DNA from 4 places in the Exiguobacterium sp. B2(2022) genome. Region 3 is predicted to be linked to each of the others. Evidence: predicted binding sites of a transcription regulator. Region 3 holds the regulator's gene; each other region holds the start of a gene.
What was found. The regulator Rex, encoded in region 3, represses fermentation and respiration genes when NADH is low (regulators of the CRP and FNR family bind a similar motif). The targets are predictions, from matches to a motif close to TTGTGAAATATTTCACAA.
Positions count from the first base shown of each region.

Region 1: the regulator Rex is predicted to act here: its motif matches at 3,510-3,527, upstream of ON063_RS06510 (formate/nitrite transporter family protein).
Region 2: the regulator Rex is predicted to act here: its motif matches at 3,889-3,906, upstream of adhE (bifunctional acetaldehyde-CoA/alcohol dehydrogenase).
Region 4: the regulator Rex is predicted to act here: its motif matches at 5,299-5,316, upstream of pflB (formate C-acetyltransferase).

Region 1 is NZ_JAPEHX010000024.1:7,943-15,577, reverse strand. It holds gene ON063_RS06525 (fumarylacetoacetate hydrolase family protein) at 1-89, opposite strand, end outside; gene nrdG (anaerobic ribonucleoside-triphosphate reductase activating protein) at 144-599, opposite strand; gene ON063_RS06515 (anaerobic ribonucleoside triphosphate reductase) at 577-2,427, opposite strand; gene ON063_RS06510 (formate/nitrite transporter family protein) at 2,619-3,449, opposite strand; gene ON063_RS06505 (hypothetical protein) at 3,692-3,991, opposite strand; gene ON063_RS06500 (hypothetical protein) at 4,125-4,493, opposite strand; gene ON063_RS06495 (hypothetical protein) at 4,805-5,434, opposite strand; gene ON063_RS06490 (barstar family protein) at 5,605-5,889, opposite strand; gene ON063_RS06485 (cupin domain-containing protein) at 5,935-6,303, opposite strand; gene ON063_RS06480 (50S ribosomal protein L25/general stress protein Ctc) at 6,541-7,191, opposite strand; partial or broken gene mutL (DNA mismatch repair endonuclease MutL) at 7,357-7,635, opposite strand, start outside.
Region 2 is NZ_JAPEHX010000034.1:10,730-18,364, reverse strand. It holds gene ON063_RS08390 (glutamate synthase subunit beta) at 1-819, shown strand, start outside; gene ON063_RS08385 (Na+/H+ antiporter family protein) at 958-2,277, opposite strand; gene ON063_RS08380 (YebC/PmpR family DNA-binding transcriptional regulator) at 2,421-3,134, opposite strand; gene ON063_RS08375 (MarR family winged helix-turn-helix transcriptional regulator) at 3,215-3,661, opposite strand; gene adhE (bifunctional acetaldehyde-CoA/alcohol dehydrogenase) at 4,050-6,641, shown strand; gene ON063_RS08365 (alpha/beta hydrolase) at 6,783-7,635, shown strand, end outside.
Region 3 is NZ_JAPEHX010000058.1:9,893-17,527, forward strand. It holds gene ON063_RS11710 (FecCD family ABC transporter permease) at 1-553, opposite strand, end outside; gene ON063_RS11715 (FecCD family ABC transporter permease) at 550-1,530, opposite strand; gene ON063_RS11720 (ABC transporter substrate-binding protein) at 1,653-2,585, shown strand; gene ON063_RS11725 (PspC domain-containing protein) at 2,670-2,852, shown strand; gene ON063_RS11730 (FAD-dependent oxidoreductase) at 2,888-4,234, opposite strand; gene tatC (twin-arginine translocase subunit TatC) at 4,504-5,292, opposite strand; gene tatA (twin-arginine translocase TatA/TatE family subunit) at 5,296-5,514, opposite strand; gene ON063_RS11745 (redox-sensing transcriptional repressor Rex) at 5,514-6,170, opposite strand; gene ON063_RS11750 (ABC-F family ATP-binding cassette domain-containing protein) at 6,321-7,635, shown strand, end outside.
Region 4 is NZ_JAPEHX010000074.1:222-7,856, reverse strand. It holds gene ON063_RS13055 (PspA/IM30 family protein) at 1-531, opposite strand, end outside; gene ON063_RS13050 (lmo0954 family membrane protein) at 554-943, opposite strand; gene rsgA (ribosome small subunit-dependent GTPase A) at 1,188-2,153, shown strand; gene pflA (pyruvate formate-lyase-activating protein) at 2,192-2,908, opposite strand; gene pflB (formate C-acetyltransferase) at 2,965-5,211, opposite strand; gene ON063_RS13030 (hypothetical protein) at 5,573-5,995, shown strand; gene ON063_RS13025 (DEAD/DEAH box helicase family protein) at 6,049-6,624, shown strand; gene ON063_RS13020 (helicase-related protein) at 6,621-7,214, shown strand; gene ON063_RS13015 (hypothetical protein) at 7,211-7,635, shown strand, end outside.

The DNA.
Region 1 (7,635 bases), on a different contig from region 3:
TGTACTTGATTGCTGACATCGTAGACGAAATCGCCCTCGATGATCCCTACTCGTTGCTCTTCTTGCATGTCAAAACTACACCATTTCATCAAAAATCCCCCTTTTTCATCATTATACAAAAAATCGAGACATCTCTGCCTCGATTACACTTTATTCAAAAAGATGATTCGTTGATTACGCGATCCCCGAAAGCGGAGTCCCATGTCTCGTAGCGACTGCTCAAAGCGACCATCAACGAGCACATCGGCGTAGTCTAAAACGGTTTGAACGGCTTCGTCCTGCATCGCTACCAACTGTTCCATCGTATAGCCCGTATACACCCATACATTTTTACCGAGCGACTTACATGCCTTGACGAGTTTTGCTAACTCTGCAGATTGAAGAAATGGTTCGCCACCTGAGATGGTCACGCCGTCCCAACCACTGAGCTCGATGCGACGGACGATCTCATCCACTTCGAATTCCTCACCGCCAGCTGGATTCCACGAGGAAGGATTGTGACACCCTTTACAGTGGTGAGGACAGCCCGCAGTAAAGATGACCGTTCGAATCCCCGGTCCATCGACGACGGATTCTTCAACGACGGATAGAATGCGCATCGTGTTTCACCCTCGCCCGTTCTTCTTCTCGCTTCGCCGTATTCCAACGGTCCATCGTCCCGACCAAATAGCCAGTGATACGACGGATCCGTTCGATTTTCTCATCTTCTCCACAAGTCGGACAAGCCGCGTCAATCAAGCCTTCAAGCCCGCAATTCCCGCAGCGGTCGACGGGATGATTGATGGAACCGTAGCCGATATCATGCTGGCGCATCAAGCGAACAATCGATTCTACCGCTTCCGCGTTATGGGCAAGGGAGCCATCGACCTCGACATAGGAGATGTGTCCCGCGTCACACAACGTGTGATATGGTGCTTCGATCCGGATTTTTTCACGGATGGACACGGTTTGATATACCGGTACGTGGAAAGAATTTGTGTAAAACGCACGATTCGTCACCCCGTCGATCATGCCGAACGCTTCCTGGTCTCGCGTCACAAATTTACCTGACAGTCCTTCTGCCGGTGTCGCAAGCAACGAAAAATTCAAGTCGTACGTTTCGCCTGCCGCACGCATGCGATCAGCTAAGTGCGTGACGATATCGAGACCGAGTCGTTCCGCCTCACGCGACTCGGCATGCGTACTTCCCGTCAACACCTTCAACGTTTCAGCGAGTCCGATGAATCCGAGGGAGAGCGTTCCTTGTTTCAGCACATTTCGGACCTCATCATGTATATGTAACTGCTCACTTCCACGCCAGACCCCTTGTGTGTAAAGGAAACGAAATTCTTCAGCGCGACGCGTACATTGATACTCGAAGCGCTCGACCAACTGTTCGATGCCGACATCGATATATCGGTTAAGAATACGGTAAAAGTCAGAGAGTGACTCCGAGATCAGTGCCATCTTCACCAAGTTGAGTGTGGAGAAGGATAAATTGCCACGTCCAACCGACGTCTCCTCTCCGTGTCGGTTTCCCATAACCCGAGTGCGACAACCCATATACGCTACTTCAGATTCATGTGTCCCATCATAGTAAGCGGCATTAAACGGGGCATCGATGAAGGAGAAGTTCGGGAATAGTCGTTTGCCTGTGACGCGACACGCTTCACGAAAAAGATCAACGTTCGGGTCGTCCTCGTTGAAGTTGATGCCTTCTTTTACTTTAAAGATTTGAATGGGAAAAATCGGGGTCTCCCCATTCCCTAATCCTCGTTCCGTGGCACGAAGTAGCTCACGAATGAGAATGCGTCCCCACTTTGAAGTATCTGTCCCGTAATTGATCGAGACGAACGGGACTTGACCGCCACCTCGTGAATGCATTGAGTTCGCATTATGAATGAACGCCTCACACGCCTGATATGTCGCCGAAATCGTCTCTTCTTCTGCGAGTTGTTCCAATTGTGTCTTGTCCCAGTCAACAGGGAGTGATTGGAGTTTGCTCAATTGACGCTCATAGGTCTTCTCGACGTACGGTGCCAAATCGACGTCAAACATCGGGAACGCTTGACCCCCATGCTGCATATTTTGATTCGCTTGAAGGATGATGGACGCGAGCGCCATGGCGGAGCGAATGTCCTTTGGCGACCGAATCGTCCCATGCCCGGTATGGAAACCGTCATTCAACATTTGACCGAGTGGAATTTGACAACATGTCGTCGAGCCTGTGATGTAATAGTCGGCGTCGTGCACATATAAAAAGTTATCAGTGACGGCTTGTTTTGACCGTTCCGACATCAAATATGTCTGCGACAATTCTTTCGACACTTCTGACGAGAGTCGTGCTAGTTTTCCAAGTGGGGACTTTCCGTCCACATTCGCATTTTCTTGTACCAAGTCTTGGTCTGGTAAGACGCAGACATCCTCATACAACTGCAGTAATTTCAAAACCCATCACCTCACTATATATGGACTAAAAACATTCATAAATGTTTTTTAAATCCTATATATAGATTATGACACGTATTTTTCTTGATGGTCACGAGTCGATATTGTGACAGTTTACGTGTGAGCATACGACAAAAAAGAGCCTCGTCTTCGGTAAGACAAGGCCCAACGTTATTTGTGACAAACGTCATTTATTTAGCAGCTTTGACGACTTTTAATTCGACTTCTTCCTCTAATTCTTGTGCCTCACGGAGACCTTTTGAGTTGAGCCATGTATAGATGGCTCCCATGAAGAGGGCGCCGCCGATAATGTTACCGAACGTCGCAGGAATCAAGTTGTGGATCGCACCTGCCATGCTGATTGTCTCAGGGTGTGGAACGACGAGCGTCAAGGCGAACAAGACGAAGTTGGCGATAACATGGTCGAATCCTGAAGCGAAGAAGACGGCAACAAGGAAAATCATCGAGAAAATTTGAGCGAATTCATTTTTCATTTGTTTCGGTAAGAAAATGGCGAGACAGACCATCCAGTTACAGAAGATGGCGCGGAAGAAAATTTCGACCGTCGTGTGATGCATTTTCCCCTCGACGACTGAGAACAGCCAGTTGTTCATCCCAAGTTCTTGAATGACACCAGTCGGTGCAAGTAGTAACGCGAATAAGATTCCCCCAAGTGCGTTCCCGACGAAACAGAGTAACCAAACGAGCATCGTGTCGCTGAGCGTCGTGTAACCGCGAAGTGTCGACGTTGTGAAATACATCGTATTCCCCGTGAACAACTCGGCTCCCCCATAGATGATCATGACGAGCGCGATCCCGAACGAGAAGCCCCCGATGAGTGTCGTGAACGGAGAGTCCGCTAAATACATACCGTTGACGACTTTCAGCGTGAAGATTGAAGCAAAGCCGATAAAGATCCCGGCTAACATTGCCCGTAAAAAGTATTCCATTGGACGATAATGAATCATTTGCGAGGAAGCCTGTGCTTTTTTCCGTAATGATTCGAGTGCATGGATTTCCATTGATGCCATGTCACAAACCCTTCTTTCTGAATAATTAAATAGGAAAGTATCAGTTCTAATATGTGAAATCATTAACAATATAAACTGTACAGTCTCTGTTGGCAATCACCTCTAGGAGGAATTGACAGAGTGTTCACATCGTAATCGTTTACATATGGCGGATTTGTGACAAAGAAAAATTCTCCCGATTTTCGGGAGATTAATAAGACAAAGTTTATGAAACCAATCGTTCAAATAAGGGATTAATCCTTTTTCATGAGTTCATCAAATGTTAATTTTAATCTTTCCTTTATATGAAGCGTTTCATGATTAACAATCAAAAGTTGTCCACTCTTTGAGTCCACTCCTACAAAATCTCCTAGCACATCTTCATAACCTACAACTGCAAAGCTTTGGTTTTTAAACTCTTCTATGTCTCCAAACTGACTTTCTAACTCGTCGTTCGGTAGAATACAAAGATATCTATTCAACCCTTCGACCTGATCCAACAGGATTGCCTTTTCTTTAACAGGTAATAGCGATTGTATCGATTTGTATGACATATTATACACCTCACTCAATTTTATGAATTGCATTATAATGTTCTTCTGTAATCACTGCATTTCGTGATAGTTCAATAAATATTTATTAACTGTCTCTTGGTCGACTATTGCGATTCAGACATTGTAAAATTTATCAGTGATATTCCTTTCCGATTCTAATTTTTGTGAAATGAATCTCTGCCGTAACAGGAGGCAATAAGAGATGGCATATAAATATCTCCTGCCCCTCTAATTCGTAACTATCAATGTTAATATCCTGCATGAAATATGGACGTTGTCCCCTCGTCAATTCTTTGATTGGCATTGTTCGATCATCTAGAGCGGCAGAAACCTCTACTTTAATACAACCTAAAAATTCAATCTCGTAGTGACGATAACTCTCTTCCTCATCTTCAATCTTTATTAAAATTTCATCTCCAAAATAACGGCAATCGAATCCTAAAACGCGCGCATCCCAGTAGTGTATTTTTTCGATTTCTCTTAATATTTCCTGAGCTTTCATTTTTTCACCTTCTGTATGGAATATGTGCTGCTTAACTACGTGGCTTCACAAGTTTTAAATGGTTTTAATAATTTTGATCGTATAAATAAAGATCATGATACAAAGCTATATGATCTTGCTAAATTTACTCTTATTCCAACTCTACAGACTGCATTTCTCACATTGATAAACCCGCTATTATGAGTTTACATACTTCTAACAAAGAGTCATCATGAGTAAACCCCCAAAGCTCATCATATATATCATTTTTTCTTAGCATCTATGTAACTCGACTATGCGTTAAAACATGCTCAAACTGAGGCCCTCATAATTCATTTTTCGTTTAAATAATCTATGTAAAATTTTTGAGGTAAATTCTTTGTTAATTCTTCAATAGATTCATATTTTTTTTCATTAGAAAACAAAATAAACCCAAGTCCATCTCCATCTATTTTAATAAAAGAAGTTGGTATACTCATATCAATTAAAGGTACAAATTGAGTTCTAGAGAACAGCCACTTACCATATTTTTTTAAAGTGAAATTCAATTTATCTTTAAAGATAATGTTATAAAACCCATTTTGAGCAGACATCCAGTACGTTTCGTTAATCAAAAACCTTAAATCTTTTTCGTTTTCTATTTTTGCATTGCAGTAATAAATAGAATTCTCATCCTCAGAGCAATAGTTCATAGAATATTTAATTTTCCTTGAATCCATTTTTTCAACCATCTCATTATCCTGACTTATATTTTTAGATAATATAAATGTTATGACTATTGGATATACATTTTGGTAAACCAAAAAATCAATTAAAGCTTTTTGGTTATCGTTAATAGTTAAATCATCATAACTAGTGATCTCATATACCTTTTTAATTTCACCTATAATGAAATAATTATCTAAGTTATCTTCAAGATGCTCTAATAGACGTTTCCTTTCAATAATTGTAAGCTCTTGCATAGCGATCACCTTTGATTTTTCAGTTTAAAGACCTTGTAATTTAAATCAGCTGTTTTTTCTATTAATTCTTATGATGGTCGGGGGACTCTAAAAGTTATATTGAAAAATTAGTGATTGTAAAATGGTTACTCTCTTATAGACTTGCTTTATATATTAGTAAGCAAATTAGATTACAAGAAAACAAAATGACAATGTGAAACATAATGTTCTTCGTTATACTCTTCTAAACACATTTTTAAACACTTTGCATCCTCACTTAATTTCGTTTCAAGCAAAGAATATCCTATGAAAGTGATTTGATCAGGAAAAGTTATATAATCCACATCAGTAATGACATCCCAAAAGGCATCCCGATTTTCGCCGTAATGATCAGGAAGATGAAGACTTTCTTTTAATAACTGATGTAGTTCCGAAGAAGAAGTAATGTTACTTAAATCGATATATAAATGCGACATATTTGGTCTCAATCCCCCACTCTTACTTTACTGTATAGGGCTTCATTAGAATTTAATTAATTTAATTTCAGTCATATAGATTGATGGATCTAATTCCTCACTTTCAATTACGATAGCTGTTAATCCGCCATCTGTTTTCGTTTCATGCCACTCGTCTTTCGTCCAAAAAACAGCATCTCCAGCTCGCACTTTATAATATTCATGTTTTTCACCTCTAACGTAACCCTCACCCACCATAATGAGAAGAAGTTGGGGTGCAACTGCTTGATGATAACCGATGACACCACCCGGATCTAAATGCATACAACCAATATTAGAACCTTTTTCAGTTTGTATGATTCGTGACATCACAAAGTTCGAATTAAATACTGTGATCTTCTTACCAGTTTCATTATCAAATTTATAAAATTTCATCGTACATCCCCTTACGAAATAAACTTTTATATATTTTACCTCATTTATACCTAGAATCACATTGAATAAATGCCAATTTGTAATATTTTGGTTCAAGTAAGTATGATTCATCCTTTTGATTTAAAAGTATAAAGTTTAGATTTAATTCGACAAATAAACAAAGGAGCATCGCCCCTTCTTTGGGACAATGCTCCTCTCCATTGTATCGTGTCATTATTACAACCACGAACGCAACTCTTATTCTTTATCCTCAGTCGATTCTTCTGTTTCTTCAGAAGATCCTTCAGAAGCTTCTTCTTCAGTCGAACCTTCCTCTGATTCAGTTTCTTCCTCTTCCTCAGCAACCGGCTCATTCACAGAGGCGATGTGCATATCTGGTTCAGAGACAATCGTATACGATTTGTCTTCTGGAAGATCCGCTACCGTCACCGAGTCACCGATTTCGAGGTCTGACACGTCGAGTTCGATGCGTTCTGGGATGTTGGCAGGTGTCGCAGAAACCGTCACTTTATAGAGCGACTGAGCGAGATATCCGCCTTCTTTGACGCCTTTCGCGTCGCCGACGAGGGCAATATCCGCTTCGACTTCTGTCTCTTCATCCATCTTCACAGCCATAAATTCGACGTGCTGATAGAAGTTTGTGAACGGATCTGTTTCTGATCCGTGCACGAGCGTGTTGATCTTGTTTCCATCGAAATGGAGTTCAATCAAGGCGTTGTCACCGTGGTCTCGAAGAATTTTACGAAGGTCCATCTCGTCAAACACGATTGGCGTGCTGTCTACTTTGTAACCATAGACAACTCCTAACGCTTTTCCTTCGTTACGCAACTTCGTGCGTAGTGACCGTGGGCGTAATTCTCGTTTTGATACTTGAAGTTTGTTCGTCATTTTCTTTTCCTCCTACATGGATATACATTTCATGTCGACATCTTGAGGGTGAGGCAGTGAAAAAGCCACCTCTCAACCTCGATGCGTTGAGTGACATGTGTATAGTTTTCCCATGAGGACTGCTGAATAAACGTTACATCGTATTAAAACAAAGTAACAAGACGATTACATGACGCGTTTGAACAACTTCTCGAGTTCGTACGTGCTCCACTTCACGAGAATCGGACGACCGTGCGGACAAGTGAAAGGTGAAGTCGTTCGACTAAGATCTTCAATCAATTGTCGCATCATGTCCATATTGAGTGGATGATTCGCTTTAATCGAGCGTTTATGCCTCCTCACGATATTTCGCGATGTCAATCGAGCGTTGTTGAATGGCCATCTCCACTAGATCACGAATCGTACCCTCTAAGTCATGTTGCGGATACCATGTCGGAATCTCGC
Region 2 (7,635 bases), on a different contig from region 3:
CAAGAGGGGATTGTCATCCGAACGAACGTCGAGGTTGGTACGGATGTAACGGTCGAATCACTTCGAAACGAATACGATGCGGTCATCTTGGCGACCGGAGCTCAAAAACAGCGCACGCTCGGGATTGACGGAGATGATGCCGCTGGCGTTGAAATGGCGATGGATTATTTGACGGCATCCATGCGTGAACGTAAAGGGGCCCCACTTGCCTCTGATTATGACGCCAAAGACAAAGATGTCATCGTCATCGGAGGAGGAGATACAGGAGCGGACTGCGTGGCGACGGCAATCCGTCAAGGTGCGAAATCAGTCGTTCAATTTGGGAAGCACCCGTCAAAAGGGTTGCTCCGTGCACCAGAGAAACCTTGGCCACTTCAACCTGACACGCTTACGACCGATTATGCGTATGCGGAATCACTCGCCGTCTATGAGAAAGACCCGAGAACATATTTGATTCGCTCCAACCAAATCGTCACGAAAGAAGGACGTGTCACAGGGATTGAAACGGAACGGATGACGAAAGTCGTCAACCCGGATGGTCAAGCGACTTTCTTCGTAGAGGAAGATTCGATGGAGACGTACCCGGCGGACCTCATCCTCGTCGCCATTGGATTTGAACGACCAGAGCACGAGTTGCGGAAAATCGGCGTCGAGAAGACGAAAGATTTCCATACGGCAACAGATAACGTCTTTGTCGCTGGGGATGCGAAGCGGGGGCAAAGCCTGATTGTATGGGCAATTCGAGAAGGACGAGAGGTGGCAGAAGTGGTCGATGCGTATCTCGATACTTGCAAGACCGTTTTAAAAACCTCATCATAAAAAGGAGCGACAACTGTCGCTCCTTATCTTTTGTTTAGGAGGAGTTTTATGTTCACCGAAATCCTCATGTATACGGGAATCTGGTTTATTCTCATCCTGATTTTATTAGGAACCATTTATTCACGACGGAAAAAATGATCAAAGCACCATCGCGGCAATCACCCCGAAGATGATGAGTGGAATGTTGTAGTGTAAGAACGTTGGCCAAACCGTTTCACGAAGGTGATCGTGTTGACCGTCAGCGTTCAATCCACTCGTAGGTCCGAGGGTCGAGTCACTCGCAGGACTCCCGGCGTCACCAAGAGCACCTGCAGTCCCGATGATGGCAATCGTCGCCTCGACAGAGAAGCCATACTGTACACAAAGCGGTACGAAGATGGCCGCAATGATTGGAACAGTTGAGAAGCTCGAGCCGATGCCAAGTGTAATGACGAGTCCGACAAGTAACATGACAAGAGCTGCGATCATTTTAGAATCACCCATCAAATCGCTCGCACCGTTGACGAGCGGATCGATGGCACCTGATTCACGAATAACGGCTGCGAATCCACTAGCGGCAATCATGACGAAACCGATGAATGCCATCATGCGCATCCCGCTCGTGAAGATGTCATCGGCCTCTGACCAAGGGATGAGGCGGAAAATCGAGAGTAAGATTAGTCCTGTCACCGCTGAAGCAATCATCGACTCCGTCTGCAATTGGACGATGAGGACGATAAGAACGACGACAAGTGTCATGATCATCTTGAAACCACTCATTTGACGAACTTCATAGTCAGACGGTCCGAGTGCAATCGTTTCGTACGTTCGTGGTTTCCGGTAGTGAATGAACGCGGCAATCAATCCAACGACCATCCCTAATGCCGGGATTCCCATAATCGAGATGATATTGACGTCTCCGACAGTTAAGCCGTTCGCTTCAACGTTTGCAATCAAAATCTCGTTCAAGTAAATGCCACCGAACCCGACTGGTAGCAACATATACGGTGTCACGAGACCGAACGTCAAGATGGTTGCGACGAGGCGGCGATCTAACTTCAACTCATTGAATAAGACAAGTAACGGCGGAATCACGATCGGGATAAAGGCGATGTGAATCGGGAGTACGTTTTGTGAGCTGATGGACAACAATAAGAGAAGCGACAATAAGAACGCTTTGACGTACATCACGCGCTTGCCTGACACGTCACGACCTGACATCGCAATTAACTTTTCAGCTAAGACGTCTGGTAGACCCGTCTTCGACAATCCGACGGCGAATGCTCCGAGAAGCGCATAGCTAAGGGCGATGCTCGCTCCGCCGCCAAGACCGTCGCTGAAAGCGGTCAACGTATCGTTAAATCCGAGCCCTCCAACAAGCCCTCCGACAAGCGCAGCTAATATTAAGGACAATACAATGTGCACACGACTAATGGCGAGTGCAAATAAAACGATGACTGCAAGTAATACTGCGTTCATATCCATCCAACACCTTTCACAATTTCTTTCTCTTGGTATCACTTTAATATGATAAAGACTTTTTGAAATTTAACATATGATGTGACCCTTGTCAAATCGATTATGAAAAAAAGCGATAACTCGTGAAAGTTATCGCTTACGTGTTACAGATCGACGTTGTGATACACTTGGCGAACATCTTCCAAGTCTTCGAGCACATCGATTAATTTTTCAAACTGCTCTTTCGAATCGTCATCGAGCGACACTTCGTTTTGTGGGAGCATCGTCAGCTCGGCGACGGCGAACTCTTCAACCCCGGCAGACTTGAATGCAGTCTGAACGGCATGGAACGCTTCTGGCTCGGCATAGACGATGACCGTCTCATCTTCTTCGATGACGTCACGAACGTCAAGGTCGTGTTCCATCATGAGTTCAAGGACATCGTCTGCCGACATTTGATTGACACCGATGACGGCTGTCGCATCAAACATGTAGGCGACCGAACCGCTGACACCCATGTTTCCTCCGTTTTTACCGAAAGCCGCACGTACTTCAGATGCTGTACGGTTCACGTTATTCGTCAACGTATCGACGATGACCATCGAACCGTTCGGTCCGAATCCTTCATAGCGAAGCTCATCGAAGTTTTCTTCGTCGCCACCTTTTGCTTTATCGATCGCGCGATCGATAATCGCACGGGGCACGTTATACGTCTTCGCACGCTCCACAACGAATTTTAATGACTGGTTCAACTCAGGATCAGGTTCCCCTTGGCGGGCGGCCACATAAATCTCGCGACCGAACTTCGCATAGACGCGACTCGTGTTCGCGTCTTTTGACGCCTTCTTCTCTTTAATGTTGTTCCATTTACGACCCATTACATGTCATCTCTCTTTCCATTTGTACGTAGATTCATTACAGATTATATAAGAAGTTGCGTGAATTGACGAGAAAAGTTTTACTCGTCGCCCTTATCCATCTTCTCAACAATCTCGGTGAGCGTCTTCAAACTGTCAATGAGGCGGTCGGTTTCATCCTCGTTTAAAAAGGCGAGACGCTCCTCAAAAAGCCTCCGGAACGAGTCTCTCCGTTCGAGTAAAATACGCTCACCTTTCTCTGTCAACTGGTTCCAAATGACACGGCGGTCCCGTTCATCCGGTACGCGTGTAATATAACCTTCATTTAACAGTTTCGTGATGAGCGGGGTAACATTGGGCGGCGCGATGGAGAGTGTTTCACTAATTCGTCCATTTGTGACAGCCCCCTCGTCCTCAATCAACATCAACAGATGGAAATGAGAGAAGTTCAAGTTCGGAATTTGTGGGAAATCAGATCGACGTAGCAGTTTACGACGAATTAAAGGGATCAGTTTGACGAACTGGTCCGCAGCATCTTGTTTCGGCATAGTAGATTCACTTCCTAGTTAGGTTCTATTTTCATTATACACGAGTTAGGTGCAGTTGAACCTAAAAACGGGTTGATGTGATGATTGATACATCATCATAGAAATAGAACCGACACAATTAATGTAAGCGTTTACATAAAATATTTATTCGTTTTCATGAAAACGTATTCGATTTTACTGAGGACACAGTTAAAAATCAAGGGCTATCAACAAATGACAAAAAAATATTGTGAAAGAGTTCACATTGTTGTCACCCACAAACTCTGAAAAACATTGTATTCTATGAATGTGAAGGAAAGCACAATCTCTTGAAAGCAGTCATCACATTGTGTCTTCCATCAAGTCAATATGTTCATTAAAAGCTCTCAATTATGAGGAGGAACCTAACATGGCAGTCAAAGAGAAAGCAAAAGTGGAAACGACGGCAGAACAAATGGTGGATACGCTCGTAGCGGGTGCACACGCCGCACTCGATACGTTGATGACGTTCGACCAAGAGAAAATCGATGAAATCGTACAAGCGATGGCGCTCGCTGGTCTTGAGCAACACGTCGCACTCGCGAAATTAGCACATACAGAAACTGGCCGCGGTGTCTTTGAAGACAAGATGATCAAAAACATCTTCGCGACAGAATATATTTACAACTCACTCCGTGGAGAAAAAACAGTTGGCGTTCTTGAAGACGACGTCCAAAACGGAATCACATACATCGCAGAACCAGTCGGTGTCGTAGCTGGGGTCACACCGGTCACAAACCCAACATCGACAACGATGTTCAAAGCGATCATCGCCATCAAGACACGTAACCCAATCATCTTCGCGTTCCATCCATCCGCTCAACAGTGTTCAAGTGAAGCGGCACGTGTTCTTCGTGACGCAGCGGTAGCGGCAGGTGCTCCTGAAAACTTGATTCAATGGGTTGAAGTCCCGTCACTCGATGCAACAAAAGCACTCATGAACCACCCAGGTGTGGCGATGGTTCTTGCGACTGGTGGGGCGGCAATGGTCAAATCAGCTTATTCGACTGGTAAACCAGCACTCGGTGTCGGACCTGGTAACGTACCGGCTTACATCGATAAGACTGCGAAAGTGAAACGTGCCATCTCAGACGTCATCCTCTCAAAAACGTTCGACAACGGTATGATTTGTGCGTCTGAACAAGCAATCATCGTCGACCAAGAAGTTTACGAAGAAGTGAAAGCAGAAATGACGGCACTCGGTTGCTACTTCTGCTCACCTGAAGAAAAAGCGAAACTCGAAACACTTGTCATTCGCACGGACACATGTGCGGTCAACCCAGAAATCGTCGGGAAGCCAGCAGCGTGGATCGCTGAAAAAGCAGGTCTCAACGTACCGGCTGATACAAAAATCTTGATTGCTGAACTCGAAACGGTCGGCGCAACTGAACTTCTTTCTCATGAGAAGTTGAGCCCGGTTCTCGGTGCTTATAAAGTACAGTCACGTGAAGAAGGATTTGCCATCGCTGAAAAAATGCTCGAAATCGGTGGTCTCGGTCACACAGCGGTCATCCACTCAACAGATGACGATGCGATCCTCGACTTCGGTCTTCGCATGAAAGCTTGCCGTATCATCGTCAACTCACCTTCAGCACACGGTGGAATCGGTGACCTTTATAACGAAATGACACCATCCCTCACGCTCGGCTGTGGGTCATACGGTAAAAACTCCGTCTCAGAAAACGTGACGGCGAAACATCTACTCAACGTGAAAAAGGTGGCGAGACGTCGCGTGAATATGCAATGGTTCAAAGTACCTGAAAAAATCTACTTCGAGAAAAACTCGGTGCAATACCTTCAATCGCTCACAACGAAAAAACGGGCGATGATCGTCACGGATGAAATGATGGTCAAACTCGGATTTGCTGACAAAGTCATCAAGAACTTGCCTGCAGGTGTTGAGTACCGTATCTTTGACCAAGTCGAACCAGACCCATCTGTCGAAACGGTCATGAACGGTGCCGAAGCGATGCGTCACTTCCAACCAGACATGATTATCGCGCTCGGTGGTGGATCACCGATGGATGCTGCGAAAGGAATGTGGCTCTTCTACGAACGTCCAGAAGAGAAGTTCTCAAACCTTCGTCAGAAATTCATGGATATTCGCAAACGGACGTACAAGTTCCCGACGCTCGGTAACAAATCAATGTTTATCGCCATCCCGACAACTTCTGGTACAGGTTCTGAAGTGACACCGTTCACCGTCATTACAGACAAAAAACGTAACGTGAAATATCCGATTGCTGACTATGCGATCACACCAGACGTTGCCATCGTCGACCCTGAGTTCGTCATGACCGTACCAGCATCGATTACGGCTGACACAGGAATGGACGTCATGACGCACGCGATCGAAGCATATGTTTCAGTCATGGCGAATGATTACACGGACGGCCTTTGCCTCCGCGCCATCAAGATGATTTTCGACTACCTACCAAAAGCGTATGAAAACGGTAGCGATGCGGAAGCACGTCAGAAAGTGCACAACGCTTCAACGATGGCGGGTATGGCGTTCGCGAACGCGTTCCTTGGAATCAACCACTCGATCGCTCACAAAATCGGTGGAGAGTTCCACGTACCACACGGTCGTACGAACGCAATCCTTATGCCACACGTCATCCGTTACAACGCGACACGCCCATCAAAACTTGCGGCGTTCCCGAAATATGAGTCATTCATCGCAGACGAGCGTTACGCAGAAATCGCACGTTACCTCGGCCTTCCGGCAAGTACGACAGCAGAAGGTGTCGAGTCACTCGTCCAAGCGATCATCGAGCTCGGTCAACGTTTGAACATCAAGCTCTCGTTCAAAGCACAAGGCATCAAGAAAGCAGAACTCGATGCGAAGATTGACAAAATGGCAGTCGACGCATTCGAAGACCAATGTACGACGGCAAACCCGAAAATGCCGCTCGTTGAAGAGTTGAAAGAAATCATGTACGCAGCATACGAAGGCGTATAAGAAATCAAATCAATCAAGGTGCCCGTTCGAGAGAGCGGGCACTTTTTTTGAGGAGATAAAAGGTTAGTTAAGAAACGGCACAGGCGACGACATATTTTTTTGGTCGTTCGTTTCGGGTATGATAGAAGTGGAGGCGATACGATGAAACAAGAGATGACGATTACGACAGCATATGGAACGATTGCAGGAACTTTTCTTTCGCATGAGGAGCCTCGGGCGACCATTGTCATGTTAAGTGGAAGCGGACCAAGTGACCGTGACGGGAATATGGGTGGCGTCGGCTTTAATACGTACGGAAAGTTAGCTGAGGCGCTATACGATCATGGCTATAACGTCTTTCGGTATGACAAACAAGGAATCGGGAAGTCGGATGGTGACTTCAATAAGGTCGGGTTACATGATTTGATTAACGATGCGATTCTAGTCGTGCGGACGATTCGACAACTCGCAGATGTGAATCATCTTTATATACTCGGTCATAGTGAAGGGGCAGTCCTTGCGCCAGCTGTACAATTGGAGACGAAATCCGATGGACTCATTTTATTGTCAGGGTTCCATGAGTCATCGAAACAGATGTTTTTATATCAGGCAGACGCCTTAGCAAAGGACGTCGAACGTGTCAAAGGATTAAAAGGCATGTTTTACCGGGTGACAGGGGTGGCGAAAAAGGTGAGACAGCGGCAGGATGACTTGCTCGAGCGATCTTTACGCACGAACGTCTCCGCTTTTAAATATAGAGGACAAGTCGTGAACGCAAAATGGATTCGCGAACACGCCTCGTATGACGTACGGGAGCGGTTAGAACATGTCACCGTTCCGGTCCTTGCGATTACAGGGGGACGTGACGTACAAGTCCCACCGGAACACGTCCATATGATTCAGACGAAAGGGGAGGTAAAGTCCTCTATCATCGATGACATGAATCACCTTCTCGTGAAGCGAGATTCACCGCATTCTCTTCTGACGCTTCATAAAGAATACCGCGAGGCGATTG
Region 3 (7,635 bases):
GCATCATGAACTGAACAATCCCTTGCGAGAAGATGCTGATACCAATCCCGACGAGGGCAAGACGGACGGGTGGAACTCCACGTTTCAATAAATAAAAGAGGAACATGCCGACAATGATTGCCCCTAGAAACGAGGCAATCGGGATATAAGCGAGCGGGACCGACAGTTGGTTCGTTCGCTCATCCGTGAAGACGGTGAAAAACGTGGCTGTCGCAACTCCGGCGCCACCGACAATCCCGAAAATCTCTGGGGAGGCCAATTCATTTTTAATCGTCAGTTGTAACAAATGGCCACTGACGGCGAGACTCGCACCGGCAGTCACGGCCATCAACACGCGTGGCATCCGAAACTCGAAGACGATGAGCTGTTCGAACGCATCCCCCGCTCCGACGAACAAAGCAACGAGCGAAGCCGGGCTGAGGAACGTGTCGCCGATTGCGAGCCCGAAATAGATTGACAGGAGTAACCCTGTGATCAGTAGGAGGGCCAACTCGATTTCACGCTTTCGGAGCGTGAATGAGACGGGACCTTTTCGAAAGCGATATGTTTTCATGATTTAAAGACTCCTTGTCTGACACTGACGAGATAGATGAAGAATGCCCCACCGACGACCGCGAGCACGACGCCCACCGTCACTTCGCGTGGGAACAAGATGACTCGTCCTAAAATATCGGCCGCAAGCAACAGGACGCTTCCGATCAGGGCACTTCCTGCAAGACGAGCGAAAAAGGCCGTTCCGAACACATATTTCGCCAAATGGGGAGCGAGCAGGCCGACAAATGCAATCGGTCCTGCGAGCGCCACCCCGAATGCGGAGAGCACGACAGCTAGCGTCACCGCGAGAAACTTGATGACACCGACATTTTGTCCGAGCGAACGTGCGACCTGATCTCCGAGCGATAACGTCTCAAGCTCTTTACTGAGAAGCAGGACGAGCACGACCGCCCCCATCATCCATGGCAATAAGACCTCGACAAGACTGAGCGAACGTCCAGCGACCGACCCGGTCAACCAGAACAGTACCTCATCGAGCGCTCCTTCCTCATAAGCGATAATCGACTGAGTGAATGAGCTGAATAGAGCAGCGAGCGATGCACCCGCAAGTGTCATATACATGACGTTCCCACCATTCGCACTTAGCAGATACACAATCACACCGGCGATAAATGCTCCGATGAGCGAAGCTGTCGTGAATGAGGCGATACTGCTAAACCCAAAAAGGGTCACGAGCACGATGGCCAGGCTCGCACCTGCGTTCACAGCCAAAATATCGGGAGATGCGAGCGGGTTACGCGTCACAAGTTGAAAGATGAGACCGGCGAGACCGAGTACGCTCCCGACGAGTAGCGCAACGACTGTACGTGGGATTCGATTGTCTGCCAACGCAATCATCGCTTGTGATGAACCGTCTGCTTGAAACATCATCACATCTTCATGACTGACGGCGATGACACCGACCCGCAAGCTGATATAGCTTAAAATTGGTAAGCAAATGATCAAGAGAAGTAGTTTGATCCAAGGTTTTTTCATGTCCTCACTTCTTTCCTTTCCTACCATAGCAAATATTGCGTTCCATAAAAAGGGGTTGACAGTGAGAATCATTATCATTTATAGTCAGGTAGGAAAAATCACTTACATAGAGGAGAATTATCATGAAAAAATGGATGCTCACGTTACTGACGCTTTGCTTAACCATCGTACTCGCTGCTTGCGGCGGGTCAGAGAATACAGAGAGCGATACAAGTTCAGAGACGGCAACTCGCTCAATCGAACACGCAATGGGAACGGCAGATGTGCCTGAAAATCCGGAACGTGTCGTCGTCTTGACGAACGAAGGGACAGAGGCCCTTCTCGCCCTTGACATCAAACCGGTCGGGGCCGTCAAATCTTGGAACGGTGACCCGTGGTACCCACACATCGAGTCTGAAATGACAGATGTCACGGAAGTCGGGACAGAAAGTGAAGTCAACTTAGAGGCAATCGCGAAACTTAAGCCAGATCTCATCATCGGAACAAAACTTCGTCAAGAGAACATCTACGACAAATTGAACGCCATCGCGCCAACAGTCATGTCAGAAACACTGAAAGGCGATTGGCAAGAAAACTTCGCCCTTTATGCGAACGCACTCAACCTTGAAGAAGAAGGGAACGAAGTGTTGGCAGCTTACGATCAGCATGTCGAAGACACAAAGTCTGAACTCGGAGACGCTGTGAACAAAGAACTTTCGGTCGTCCGCTTCCTTCCTGGTGCGTCACGCATTTACTTCACGGATAGCTTCTCGGGTGTCATCTTAGGAGATGTCGGAGTAAAACGCCCAGCTTCGCAAGATCGTACCGAGTTCGCTGAAGAAATCACGATGGAACGCATCCCAGAGATGGCTGGCGATCATATTGTCTACTTCACATATGGTGGAGCAGACGGATCAAAAACAGCCGAAGAATGGCAGTCGAACCAGTTATGGAAAGACCTCGATGCCGTCAAAGCAGGCGAAGTAACAGAAGTCAGTGATGACATCTGGAACACATCGGGTGGCGTCCTTTCTGCCAACCAAGTGCTTGATGAACTCGTCGACATTTTGAAATAATCAGTAGCGCGCCAATTGCATTGGTGCGCTTTTTCATACATTCATATGGTAAAATTTACATATCAACTCAAAAGGAGCTTTGCTATGCAACGTGCACTTCGTAAGTCCGCGACGGACCGCTCTCTGTCTGGAGTATGCGGTGGGATTGCTGAATACTTTGGTATTTCTTCAATCGGAGTTCGACTCATCTTTTTGATCCTCCCTGGGAGTTTCCTTCTTTATATGATTTTAACGAATTCCATGAAAGATGCACCTCGCTATCTATAAGAAAACGCGAAAGCTGTTAGCTTCCGCGTTTTTTGTTAGGCATTCACTTTATCTTTCATCGCTTCAAGCGCTCCGCTGTTCAAGAAGTGCCAAGGTTTGTTGTAATGCGGTTGGAAGAAGAAATCGACGTATGCGAGTTCTTCGACCGTCATCTCGTTTTGGATAGCGAGGGAGAGCGTGTTGACCGCTTGTGTCAAATCCGCTTTTGACAACACTTGTCCACCGACAATGCGATGTGTCTCTTTTTCATAGACGAGTTTGAATTCGACTTTCTCTGCGGTCGGCATGAACTCCGGACGATATGCATCCTCAATGATGACACTTTCTACGTCAAGTCCGAATTGGGCTGCCGCTTCTTCTGTCAAACCAGACGACGCGATGTTCCAGTCATAGAGTCGAAGTCCTGACGTTCCTTGCGTCCCTTGATAGCGGACACGTGGTTGCATCATATTTTCCGCGACGAGCGTCCCCATACGGACAGCGTTCGTTGCAAGTGGGATGTAGGCATGTGTGCGTGCCGGGTTGTAGTAGACTGCACAGCTGTCCCCTGCCGCAAAGATGTCCAGGTTGCTCGTGCGCATGTATTCGTCGACGATGATCGCACCGTTCCCGAGCATATCGACCTGCCCTTCGAGGAGTCCTGTATTCGGACGGAATCCGACGCACAAGATGACAAGGTCCGCCTCGAATTCGCCTTTGTCTGTCACGACATGTGTGACGTTTCCTTCTGTACCACGGAACGCTTCGACCGTCTGACCGAGTTCGAGGTCGATTCCCCGACTAGTCATGTCCGCTTCTAATAGATCTGTGAACGACTTGTCGAGGTATTTGTTCAAGATGCGGTCGGCACTATCGATGAATGTAACATGTTTCCCGTATGCTTCGAACGCCTCGACGAGTTCGACTCCGATATAACCTGCCCCGATGACGGCAATCTTCGTCGCATCTGTCGCGCGCTCGATGATCCGTTGGGCATGCGCATAGTTTTTACAGAGTTCGATTCCATTCATTTCGATTCCTGGGAGTGTTGGGACAATCGGCCATGAACCCGTCGTTACGATCAAGCGGTCATACGTGTCGTGCACGTCTTCCCCCGTCTCGAGATTTTTGGCGTGGACCGTCTTTGCTTCGGCGTCAATCGACAAGACATCATGTTTCATGCGCATGGTCGCTCCGAGCTCTTCAAGCTCACGTGGAGAGGAGTAGAATAATTCTTCTGCACGTTGGACGACCCCACCGACGTGGAGCGCAATCCCACACGAGAGGAAGCTGACATTGTCGTTCCGCTCGTAAACGGTGATGTCGAGATTGTCGTGCTTGGCGAGTAAACCTTTGACTGCTGCTGTTCCTGCGTGTGTACATCCGATGACTGCGATTTTCATATGAGTCGTCGACTGCTGCTGTTCCTGCGTGTGTACATCCGATGACTGCGATTTTCATATGAGTCGTCTCTCCTTTTATGTTAGACAGTACGTTTCTTTTTATATTGTGATAAACATCACATTAACTTCTTGACCTTAGTGTACTATTTCACAATGTAAGGTTCAACGACTATGCTCACTATTTCACGTAAAAGTGTCTAAAGTTTGAACACCAGTTGAACTACAGTGTAATGCATATAAAAAGCATCGTCCCATTTACGGAACGATGCTTATTTCTCATTCATCTGTTTCATTAAATCCATCTGTTCTTGCACCATCGCTTCTTTCTCCCGGCGCAACACCCCTTTGTAGGCGACGCGTGAAATCGATAAACTGATTTCATATAGGAAGAAGAGTGGCAGTGACACCATAAGGTGCGACGTCAAATCCGGTGGTGTGATGAATGCCGCGACTACGAATAGCGCGAAGTACGCATACTTACGAATCTTCGATAAGAAGTATGGTGTCACGACACCAATCCGGGTCAAGAACATCGTCACGACCGGCAATTGGAACAATAGACCGAACGGAATCGTCAGTTGCAACAAGAACGTGAAGTAATTGTTCGCCCCGATGATTTGTTCGAGTCCAAGGTCTTGCCCGAGGTCCGTCGAGATATCGAGGACGAGCGGGAATAACCAGTAGTAGGCGAACGCAAGGCCGATCAAGAATAATCCGAAGATGATCGGGATATAGGCAAGGGTACCTTTCCGTTCATTCGGATGCAGACCGGGTGCGACAAACGCCCACACTTGATACAGTAGGAATGGGCTCGCCGCAATCAGGCCGATGATGAGCGCCAAGTTCAAGTAAATCATGAGCGGGTCCGCGACCCCAAAGGCGTTCAGTTCGAGCCCGCGTTCGACGAGATCTTCTTGCAAGTACGCGAGTACATATTTGACACTCGGCAAAGCCATCAAAAAGAAGGCAAAGACGACAAATGCAGATAGCATCAGTCGTCTCCGCAGCTCTGTCAAGTGATCGGTGAGTTCCCGCTCTTGATCAGGTTGATGATTCATGGCTTACTGCTCTTTCTTTTCGATAGCTTTCTTGTCGTTCTCGTCGTGCTCGTTCATCATGCCGTTCGTTGCATTTTTGAACTCACGAAGCGTTTGTCCGGCCGCGCGACCAAACTCCGGTAATTTCTTCGGTCCGAAGATGATGAGCGCGATGATGGCGATGATGAATAGACTCGCCCCACCCGGAATCCCGACGACGAGTGATGATGCTAGTAATTCCATTATTGATGGACCCCCTCAGCGGTTGGATAGTGTTGCATAAAGTAAATGAGTGACTGCAGCTCAATCGACAAATCGATGTGATGGACGCGAACCGTGTCCGGTACGGTAAGTCGTGCCGGTGTGAAGTTCAAGATGCCCTTGATACCGAAACGGACCAAGTCGTCTGCGACGGACTGCGCATAGGCAGAAGGTACCGTCAAAATGGCGACGTCAATCTTGTTTTGCTTCATAATTTGTTCCATCTCATCGACGTGATGAATTGGGACGCCTGACATCGTCGTGCCGACTTTTGTCTCGTCTGCGTCGAACCCGACGACGATATGTGTGTTATTGTTTTTAAGGAAGTTATAGTTGACGAATGCCGTCCCAAGGTGACCGACCCCGACCAAGGCGACATTCGTAATCTCGTCCTGATTCAGTGTCTTTCGGAAAAAGTCTAACAGATACTGCACGTTATAGCCATATCCCTTTTTACCGAGCGCACCGAAGTACGAGAAATCACGGCGAATCGTAGCCGAATCGACCTTGACCGCCTCACTCAGTTCTGCTGAAGAGACACGTTGTTTACCTGACGCGTGCAGGCTTTGAATAAATCGATAGTATAGTGGCAACCGTTTGGCTGTCGCTTGTGGAATCTTTGGTTCGTTTTGACTCAACGGAAAGAGCCTCCTTTTTACGACACGTTACAAACGAATCTGAATTTCATACACCTTGATTGTAAACGAATTCACATGACCACTCAACGAATATACCTAAAATCGCTGAAAAATACAGTATACTAAATAGAGAGAAAGGGGTTTTTTCACTTGATCCTACTGCAAGTCAATAACTTATCCAAATCCTTCGGCGTCGAGCCGATTTTAGAAAACGTCAAACTCGAAATCCAAGAAGGCGAACGCGTCGCCCTCGTCGGCCGAAACGGGGCCGGGAAGTCGACGCTTTTGAAAGTCATCGCCGGTGAATACAACTATGACTCCGGGGACATCATGAAACCAAAAGACGTCACCATCGGCTATCTCGCCCAAGACTCAGGGCTCGAATCCGACGAGACGATTTGGAACGAGATGCTCACCGTCTTCACGGACTTGATCGAGCAAGAGAAGACGCTCCGTCGCATGGAAGCTGACATGGGCTCCGAACGAATCCTAAATGACGCCGCTTCGTACGAACGCCTCCTCTCCTCTTACGATGAAGAGCAGCACACGTTCAAAGAGCGCGGCGGTTACCAGTATGAAGCGACCATCCGCTCGGTCCTTCACGGGATGCGCTTCTATCCGGACGACTTCGAACGTCGGATCGATACGCTCTCTGGTGGACAACGGACACGTCTCGCCTTAGCGAAGATGCTCCTTCAAAGTCCCGACCTGCTCATCTTGGACGAGCCGACGAACCATTTGGACATCGAGACGCTCGCCTGGCTAGAGAAGTACTTGAGCGGCTATAAAGGTGCCGTCCTCATCGTCTCCCACGACCGATACTTCCTCGACCGCGTCGTCTCGGTCGTCTATGAGCTGTCACGTCATCGGAGCCGTCGCTTCGTCGGGAACTACACGAAGTATCTCGAACAGAAGGCTGCTCTCTACGAACAAGAGAAGAAGCAGTTTGAGTCGCAACAAGAAGAGATTGCCAAGATGCAGGACTTCATTCAGCGAAACATCGCCCGGGCGACGACGACGAAACGGGCGCAAAGCGTGCGAAAGCGTCTGGAGAAAGTCGACCGTCTCGATGCTCCGGACGGTGACGAACGCAGTGCTGTCCTCTCGTTCTCCATCAAACGACAGAGCGGAAACGATGTGTTGAGCGCGAGTGACCTCGCCATCGGGTATGAAGAACCGATTGCCCAAAATCTCCGTTTCCAGCTACAGCGCGGGGAATCCGTCGCTCTCGTCGGTCCGAACGGGGTCGGGAAGTCGACACTTCTCAAAGTGTTGACGAAACAACAAGCCGCCCTTACCGGTGATATCCGCTACGGGACCGGCGTCGAGATCGGCTACTACGATCAGGAGCAGCAGAACTTGTCGGACGCGAACCGTGTCATCGACGAGATTTGGAACGACTGGCCACTCATGCGCGAGCAAGAAGTGCGGAGTCTTCTCGGACAGTTCCTCTTCAGCGGCGATG
Region 4 (7,635 bases), on a different contig from region 3:
AAACGGATGAGACTGCGACGTGTTTTGACCGAAGATTTGGTCAAGTGCCCCTTTTAGAAGATCTAAATTTTCACGCATCGCAAATTCATATCGTTTGTTTTGCATTTCATCGAGCTTGAGTTTCATCTCGAGTGCACGACGCTCTAGCGCATCCAATTCACGCTCTCCTTCATCAATCAACCCTTCGAAATAACGATACTGTTCTCCGTAGTGTTTTGACTCAAGAGCTGCACGTTCTGCCAACTTCTCTTCACCAGCCTGCTTCGCCAGTTCTGTCTGTTCATATCGTTTATCTGCCATCTTTTTGGCATCATCACGCTTTTCAGCAAGCTCTGCAAGTAGTGTGCGTTGACGTTCGACGAGACGCTCAACCGATAGCGCTTCCTTCTCCGCTCCACGGATATGACGGTTCAATTCCGCTTCTCCACTCGAACGTGGCATCTCTTTATCTTGATACTTCTTCACTTCTTTTGAAATCTCTTTCGTCAATTCATTCGCTAGTTCACGAAACTGATCAAACGGTGTCTTCATGGTGAATCCTCCTTATGAAATCTTAACGACGATTAACAAATTTTTGCCAAACTTGATCGAACTGTTGGAAGCTGCTACGGCTAGCACGCGTTCCGTCGGCATTTAAAATTTCGACTTCCGGGTCGCGCTTCTCACCTGTATACATCATATACCCTTTAAACAACAACCACGCGACAATGATTCCGACGAGTGCCCAAATGTTTGAGAGCATCGTCCCAATCCCGATGACGGCAAGGATCCCGAAACCAACTTTAGCACCGATGTGTGTCACAGCCTGAAAACGGACTCCAGCCCAAAGCGTCAAGAGCGCTCCTAATCCGAATAAAATCATATTCGGTAAAGAACCGATCAACACGAGCACTAGAGCGATCGCGGCTACGATGAACAACACCTTTTTCACTTGGTGATTCATCTGTCATCCCTCCTTGTTAAGTACACTCTTATCATAATACGTTATTTTGTATAGGTCGACGAGCGGAAGGCTTGTTTCGCCTCGGTCTTTAGACTGAGATGTTACCGTTTCCAATAACTGTGGTACACTGATGCTATCGAACAATGAAAGGATGATGTTTTATGAGCAACATGATGCATGCACGTCACCAAATGTCAGCGAATCGGAGGGCTGTCGTCCTCCAACATTAAAAGGAGGATTCTATTTGAATCAACAAACTGAAACGGGACGTGTCACGGCACAGTTCCAACATCTTTACACGGTATCAATCGGAGAAAACGCCTATATGTGCGGGGTTTCCGGAAAATTTCGACATGAGGCGACGAGCGAACGGGATTACCCGGTCATCGGCGATTATGTCACGATTCAAGTTCGCGAGCATGGTCAAGGTACGATTCACCATCTCCTTGAGCGTCGGACCGTTCTATCACGAGCGGCCGCCGGCAACGAGACGCGTGAACAACTGATCTGTGCGAACGTCGACTACGTCTTGATCACGATGGCATGCGGACACGATTTCAACATCCGCCGCCTTGAGCGCTATACGCTAGCTGCGTGGGACACAGGTGCAATCCCCATCATCGTCCTGACAAAAACGGACCAAGTCGAATCGGTCGACACACTGCTCGAAGACATTGAGCTAAACGCACCTGGAATTCAAGTATTTCCTGTCAGTGCTGTGACGGGAGAAGGTGTGGCTGAACTTCGTCACGCGTTACCGAGTGAAAGTACGATTGCCTTCGTCGGTTCGTCCGGAGTCGGAAAATCTACGCTGACAAACGCCCTAGCCCACGAGACACTTGCCGTCACGCAAGCCGTCCGGGCGCAGGACGAGCGCGGGAAACATACGACGACACACCGCGAACTGTTCCGAATCGACGACTTATACGTCATCGACACACCAGGGATGCGAGAATTCGGACTATGGGAAGGAAGCGAGCATCTCGATGAGACGTTCCGTGATATCGAAGCGCTTGCCGAGACATGCCGCTTCCGCGACTGCTCTCATCATAAAGAACCGGGTTGCGCCGTCCAAGAGGCGCTAACGAACGGTACGTTAGATGCGAAACGCTATGCGAGCTACGTCAAACTAGAACGGGAACTTCTCTATATGGAGAAGAAACAGGCAGAGCACGCCCGCGTCTTAGAAAAGAAGAAAAAGCGAGTATAACGTCAAACAAGCGCAGACCACATCGGTCTGCGCTTGTTTTATACAGTTCCCTGCAAGATCCCTTCTGCCCACTCGACTTCATCAGACGTCGGGGGTTTCGTGCCTTTGAGCGGATAATCGAGTCCGAGCGCCTCCCATTTGTAGACGCCCATCTCATGGTAAGGCAGAATCTCGACTTTCTCGACATGGTCTAACTTTTGAATGAACGCGGCGGTACGACGAAGCGCCCCTTCTTCAAGCGTCCATCCAGGTACGAGGACGTGGCGAATCCACATTTTCGTTCCGCGCTCGGAAAGGTGTTCGGCAAGCGCGAGCGTGTTGGCATTGCTACGTCCCGTCAATTTTTTACACATGTCGTCGTCGATATGCTTGATATCGAGTAAGACGAGATCGGTGTGATCTAAAATCACATCCAAGTTAGGAGGGCGGAGCGCACCGGACGTATCGAGTGTCGTATGGAGCCCATGCTTTTTCGCTTCACGCAGCAGTGCCTCTAAAAATTCAGGTTGCGCGAGTGGGTCACCACCTGAGATGGTGATGCCGCCGTTCGATGCCTCCATGAACGGTCGGTAACTGAGCGCCTCTTGAATGACGTCTTCAGCCGAGCGGTGGTTATTCTTTTTGAAATCCCACGTGTCCGCGTTATGGCAATAGAGGCAACGTAACGCACAACCTTGTAAAAAGACGATGAAGCGAATCCCTGGGCCGTCAACTGTTCCGAATGATTCGACCGAATGTACATATCCCATTGTCATCGAAATGACCTCCTAACGAATGAGCGGCCCTCCGTGGAAGGCCGCTAAGCCTTTACTTACAACGAACCGTGGAACGTACGGTTGATGACGTCGATCTGTTGCTCACGCGTCAACTTGATGAAGTTGACCGCATATCCAGATACGCGGATCGTGAGTTGTGGATATTCTTCTGGATGTTCCATTGCGTCGAGAAGCGTCTCGCGGTTGAAGACGTTGACATTCAAATGATGTCCTTTGTGCTCTCCACTCATATACCCATCGAGAAGTGCCGCCAAGTTGAGTTCACGTGCGATTTCTTCTTTTCCGAGTGCTTTCGGTACGATTGAGAACGTATACGAGATCCCGTCTTGTGCGTGTTCAAACGGAAGTTTCGCAACAGATGAGAGCGATGCAGCCGCACCTTTCGTATCCCGTCCATGCATCGGGTTGGCACCTGGAGCGAATGGTTCACCAGCACGGCGACCGTCTGGCGTATTCCCTGTTTTCTTACCGTAGACGACGTTCGATGTGATGGTGAGGACCGATTGCGTATGAAGCGCGTCACGGTATGTTTTATGTTTCCGTACTTTTTCCATGAACGATTCGACGAGTTCCACGGCAATCGCGTCGACACGGTCGTCATTGTTACCGAATTTCGGGAAGTCGCCTTCCGTTTCGAAGTCGACGATGATTCCTTCTTCGTTACGAACGGGTTTGACGCTTGCATATTTGATTGCTGAAAGACTATCTGCCGTTACAGAGAGACCCGCAATCCCACAAGCCATCGTCCGTAAGATTTCTGGATCGTGAAGCGCCATTTCGATGCGTTCGTACGCATATTTATCATGCATGAAGTGAATGACGTTGAGCGTATTGACGTATAGCTCTGCCAACCAATCGAGTGTACGGTCAAAGTCGGCATATACTTTATCGTACGTGAGCACATCTTCTGTATTCATTTCCCAAGCTGGAGCAATTTGAGCGCCGCTCTTCTCATCACGTCCGCCGTTCATGCTATAAAGAAGGGCTTTTGCCATGTTGGCACGTGCACCGAAGAACTGCATTTGTTTTCCGATTTTCATCGGTGACACACAACATGCGATACCGTAATCATCACCGAATTGTGGCATCATCAAGTCATCGTTCTCATATTGAATCGCCGATGTTTCAATCGACATTTTCGCACAGTATTGTTTGAAGCCTTCTGGAAGTTTCGTCGACCAAAGGACCGTCAAGTTTGGTTCTGGAGCAGGACCGAGGTTTGTGAGTGAATGTAAGAATCGGAACGAGCTCTTCGTGACGTTCGAGCGACCATCTTCACTCATCCCACCGATTGACTCCGTTACCCAAGTCGGGTCACCTGAGAACAATTCGTTATAGTCTGGTGTCCGTAAGAATTTGACGATTCGAAGCTTCATGATGAAGTGATCGACGATTTCCTGAACGTCTGATTCTGTTAAACGACCAGCTTCAAGGTCACGTTCAGCGTACACATCGAGGAATGTCGAGACGCGTCCGAGTGACATCGCGGCACCGTTTTGTTCTTTGATCGCAGCAAGGTATGCTAAGTACACCCATTGATACGCTTCTTGCGTGTTTTCCGCAGGGCGACCGAGGTCAAATCCATAAGCGGCTCCGAGTTGTTTGAGTTCTTGGAGGGCACGAAGTTGTTCCGATAGTTCCTCCCGGTCACGGATGTCTGATTCAGATAAGAATCCACCTCGTTTCGCCAAGTCTTTTTTGCGCTCTGCCATCAAGAAGTCAATTCCGTAGAGCGCGACGCGTCGATAGTCACCGATGATGCGTCCACGACCGTACGCATCCGGAAGACCTGTGATAATCCCTGATTTACGAGCGGCCCGCATTTCAGGCGTATAGGCATCGAAGACACCTTGGTTATGTGTTTTACGGATCTCTGAATAAATTTTTGTGATTTCTTCATCTGGTTCAAAACCATATGATTCGAGTGCGGCATCCACCATGCGAATCCCGCCATTTGGGTGAATCGAACGTTTGAACGGCTCATCCGTCTGAACGCCAACAACTTTCTCTAACTCTTTGTTTAAGTAACCTGGTCCATGCGATACGATTGTCGATGGTGTGTGTTGATCAACGTCCCAAACGCCTCCGCGTTCACGCTCTTCTTTTGTCAGTTCCATCACACGATTCCAAAGAACGTTTGTCGCTTCTGTCGGACCTGCTAAGAACGTATCGTTCCCTGTGTATTCATGACGGTTCAAACGGATAAACTCACTGACATTGACTTCATTCGTCCACTGACCAGGGATAAAACCTGACCATGCGGATTTGATTTCGGTTGCCATGTTGATTCACTCCTCATTCTCGAAAGTAATTGCGTGTTATCTATACTGTGAGTGTACGTGAAAACGTGAACAATATGTTTTACAGTCTTGTGAAACTTGTAACAATCTTATGAACGTGATGAAATAGCCGTTTTTGAAAGCGTTTTACAAACTGTTATATTCGATTAATTATATAGTTTGAAACAGCTGAATCCCATTTCATTAGGGTCGAACTATGGTCTGTACTAATTTGATTGTTCTGTGACGAACTATACAGTTTTGTGGGTGATAAATCTCACATCACTCGGTTAGAACTTGAATTTTTGTGTCGTATCAGACACAATGAAGGCAGAACATTGTATAAGAGGAAGGGGTTCTACTCATGACGTACGAACCATTAACACCAAGCCACGCCTTTCAAGTCGGCGATCGCATCTCGTTGAAGGTCGACGAAGCCGGTGAAAAGCGTGATGGATTTATCACAGAATTTGAAGATGGAGGGTTTTGGATTCGCTTTGACGATGACATCGAGAACGAAGATTTTATCGATTATCGCGACCAATTACTCGCCGGACTTTTGTCGCGTCCAATCCATGTCATCACGACACATCCGGAACTGAAACCGTTCGAGAAAATGACGTCCGAGTTACAGTATCGCGTTTATCAAGGATTCACGATTGAGAAAGTGGAATTGACAGCAGAAGGCGCGGATGCCCACATCCAACTCATCGAAGACGGTCAAACGTATACACAGACGTTACGTTCTTCAATGGAAGATGGTCAGGAGCATGTTCGCTATATTTGACGAGGGAGCGCTTTCGCTTCCTTTGTTTTTGCCTAAAGATAAGGAGACCTATTATGAATTTTACAAAACCTTTTATTAACGAGACGTGGGAACGGATGGGCTTTAACGAGCCAATGCCGGTCCAAAAAGAGGCGTTTCCCCTACTATTAGATGGAAAAGACGTGACAATCGAGGCACCGACCGGAACGGGTAAAACGCTCGCTTACCTGCTCCCAGCGATTGAAAAGATTGATCCATCGAACGACCGAATCCAAGTTGTCATTGTCGCTCCAACTCGTGAACTTGTCATGCAGATCCAACAGGTCGCACAACGTTTCACCGAAAAAGGCGATGTTCGCATCGGCTCGTTCATTGGCGGTGTCGAATTGAAACGTCAAATCGATCGGATTAAGAAAAAGCCTCATTTGATCGTCGGGACACCAGGACGTCTCGTCGAATTGATTGACAAGAAAAAGCTGAAGCTCCATGAGACACATACCGTCATTCTCGATGAAGCCGACCAAATCATCGATAGCGGTTTGACAGAGGCGGCTAGCGCATCATCAAGCATACTGCGCATGAGCGTCAACTTGCACTCGTCTCGGCAACACTCACTGATTCACTCAAAGAATGGTCGGCACCGTTCATGAACGAACCGGCACATATCAAAATCGAGCGTGCCGTCAGCGATCAAGTGACGTACGGTTACTTGTTGACGACGCGTCGCTACAAACCAGAACTGTTACGCCGTCTTTCACACGTCGATGGCGTGAAAGCACTTGCGTTCATCAATAACCGCTCGTTCTTGCCACCACTTCGTGGGGAGCTTGAAAAGTTGAAAGTGGACTACCGCATGCTCGACAGCTTGAAAGGAAAGCGCGAACGCGTCGAGACGCTCCGTGAATTCCGTAAAGGCGAATACCCGCTCCTCATCACGACAGGTCTCGCAGCGCGTGGTCTCGATATCGAAGATGTGACGCACGTCGTCCATTTCGACTTACCAGAATCCATCGATGACTTTATCCATCGTTCAGGCCGCACGGCTCGCGGTAACGCAGGAGGGACCGTTCTTTCTCTCGTGACGACGGACGATTTACCACACTTGAAATCATTCGCGCGTCAACTCGGTGTCGAATTGAAAGAACTCGAGATTTATCGTGGCGATGTGATCGAGAAACGAATTGAGGAGAAGCCTCCTGTCGTCAAACGCCCTGCGAACAAGCGAGGACCGCGCCGATGAAAAAAGACCGGAAAGTAATTCCCTTCCCTTTGCTCGTCGAAGAGTCCGAATTGCTTGCCGAACTGAAAAAGTTATATGAGCAAGCCGCTCTTGCGCGAAGCACACAATGGACGAACTATATTCAAGAAATCGCATCAGAAGGGACATGGCATTTAAAAGATGCCGAGCTCTTCCGTGACCTCTTCATTGATTGGGCCGTCTTCTTTGAAACGGACGAAGATGGCATGACGCCCCACGGTCGCTATTTGGCTGATCATAAGGGCGACATGTCACCTGCTCTTTATCACGCACTCCGTGGACTAGCCGTCCCGCGTTGCAGCATCTTTGAAGTCACAGAAGACGGTCAGTTGAAAGACTGGGAGTCAAAAGAGACATACGCTGTTCAGTTACCGGAAGAACGCGAGACCGGCGACCTCGTCCT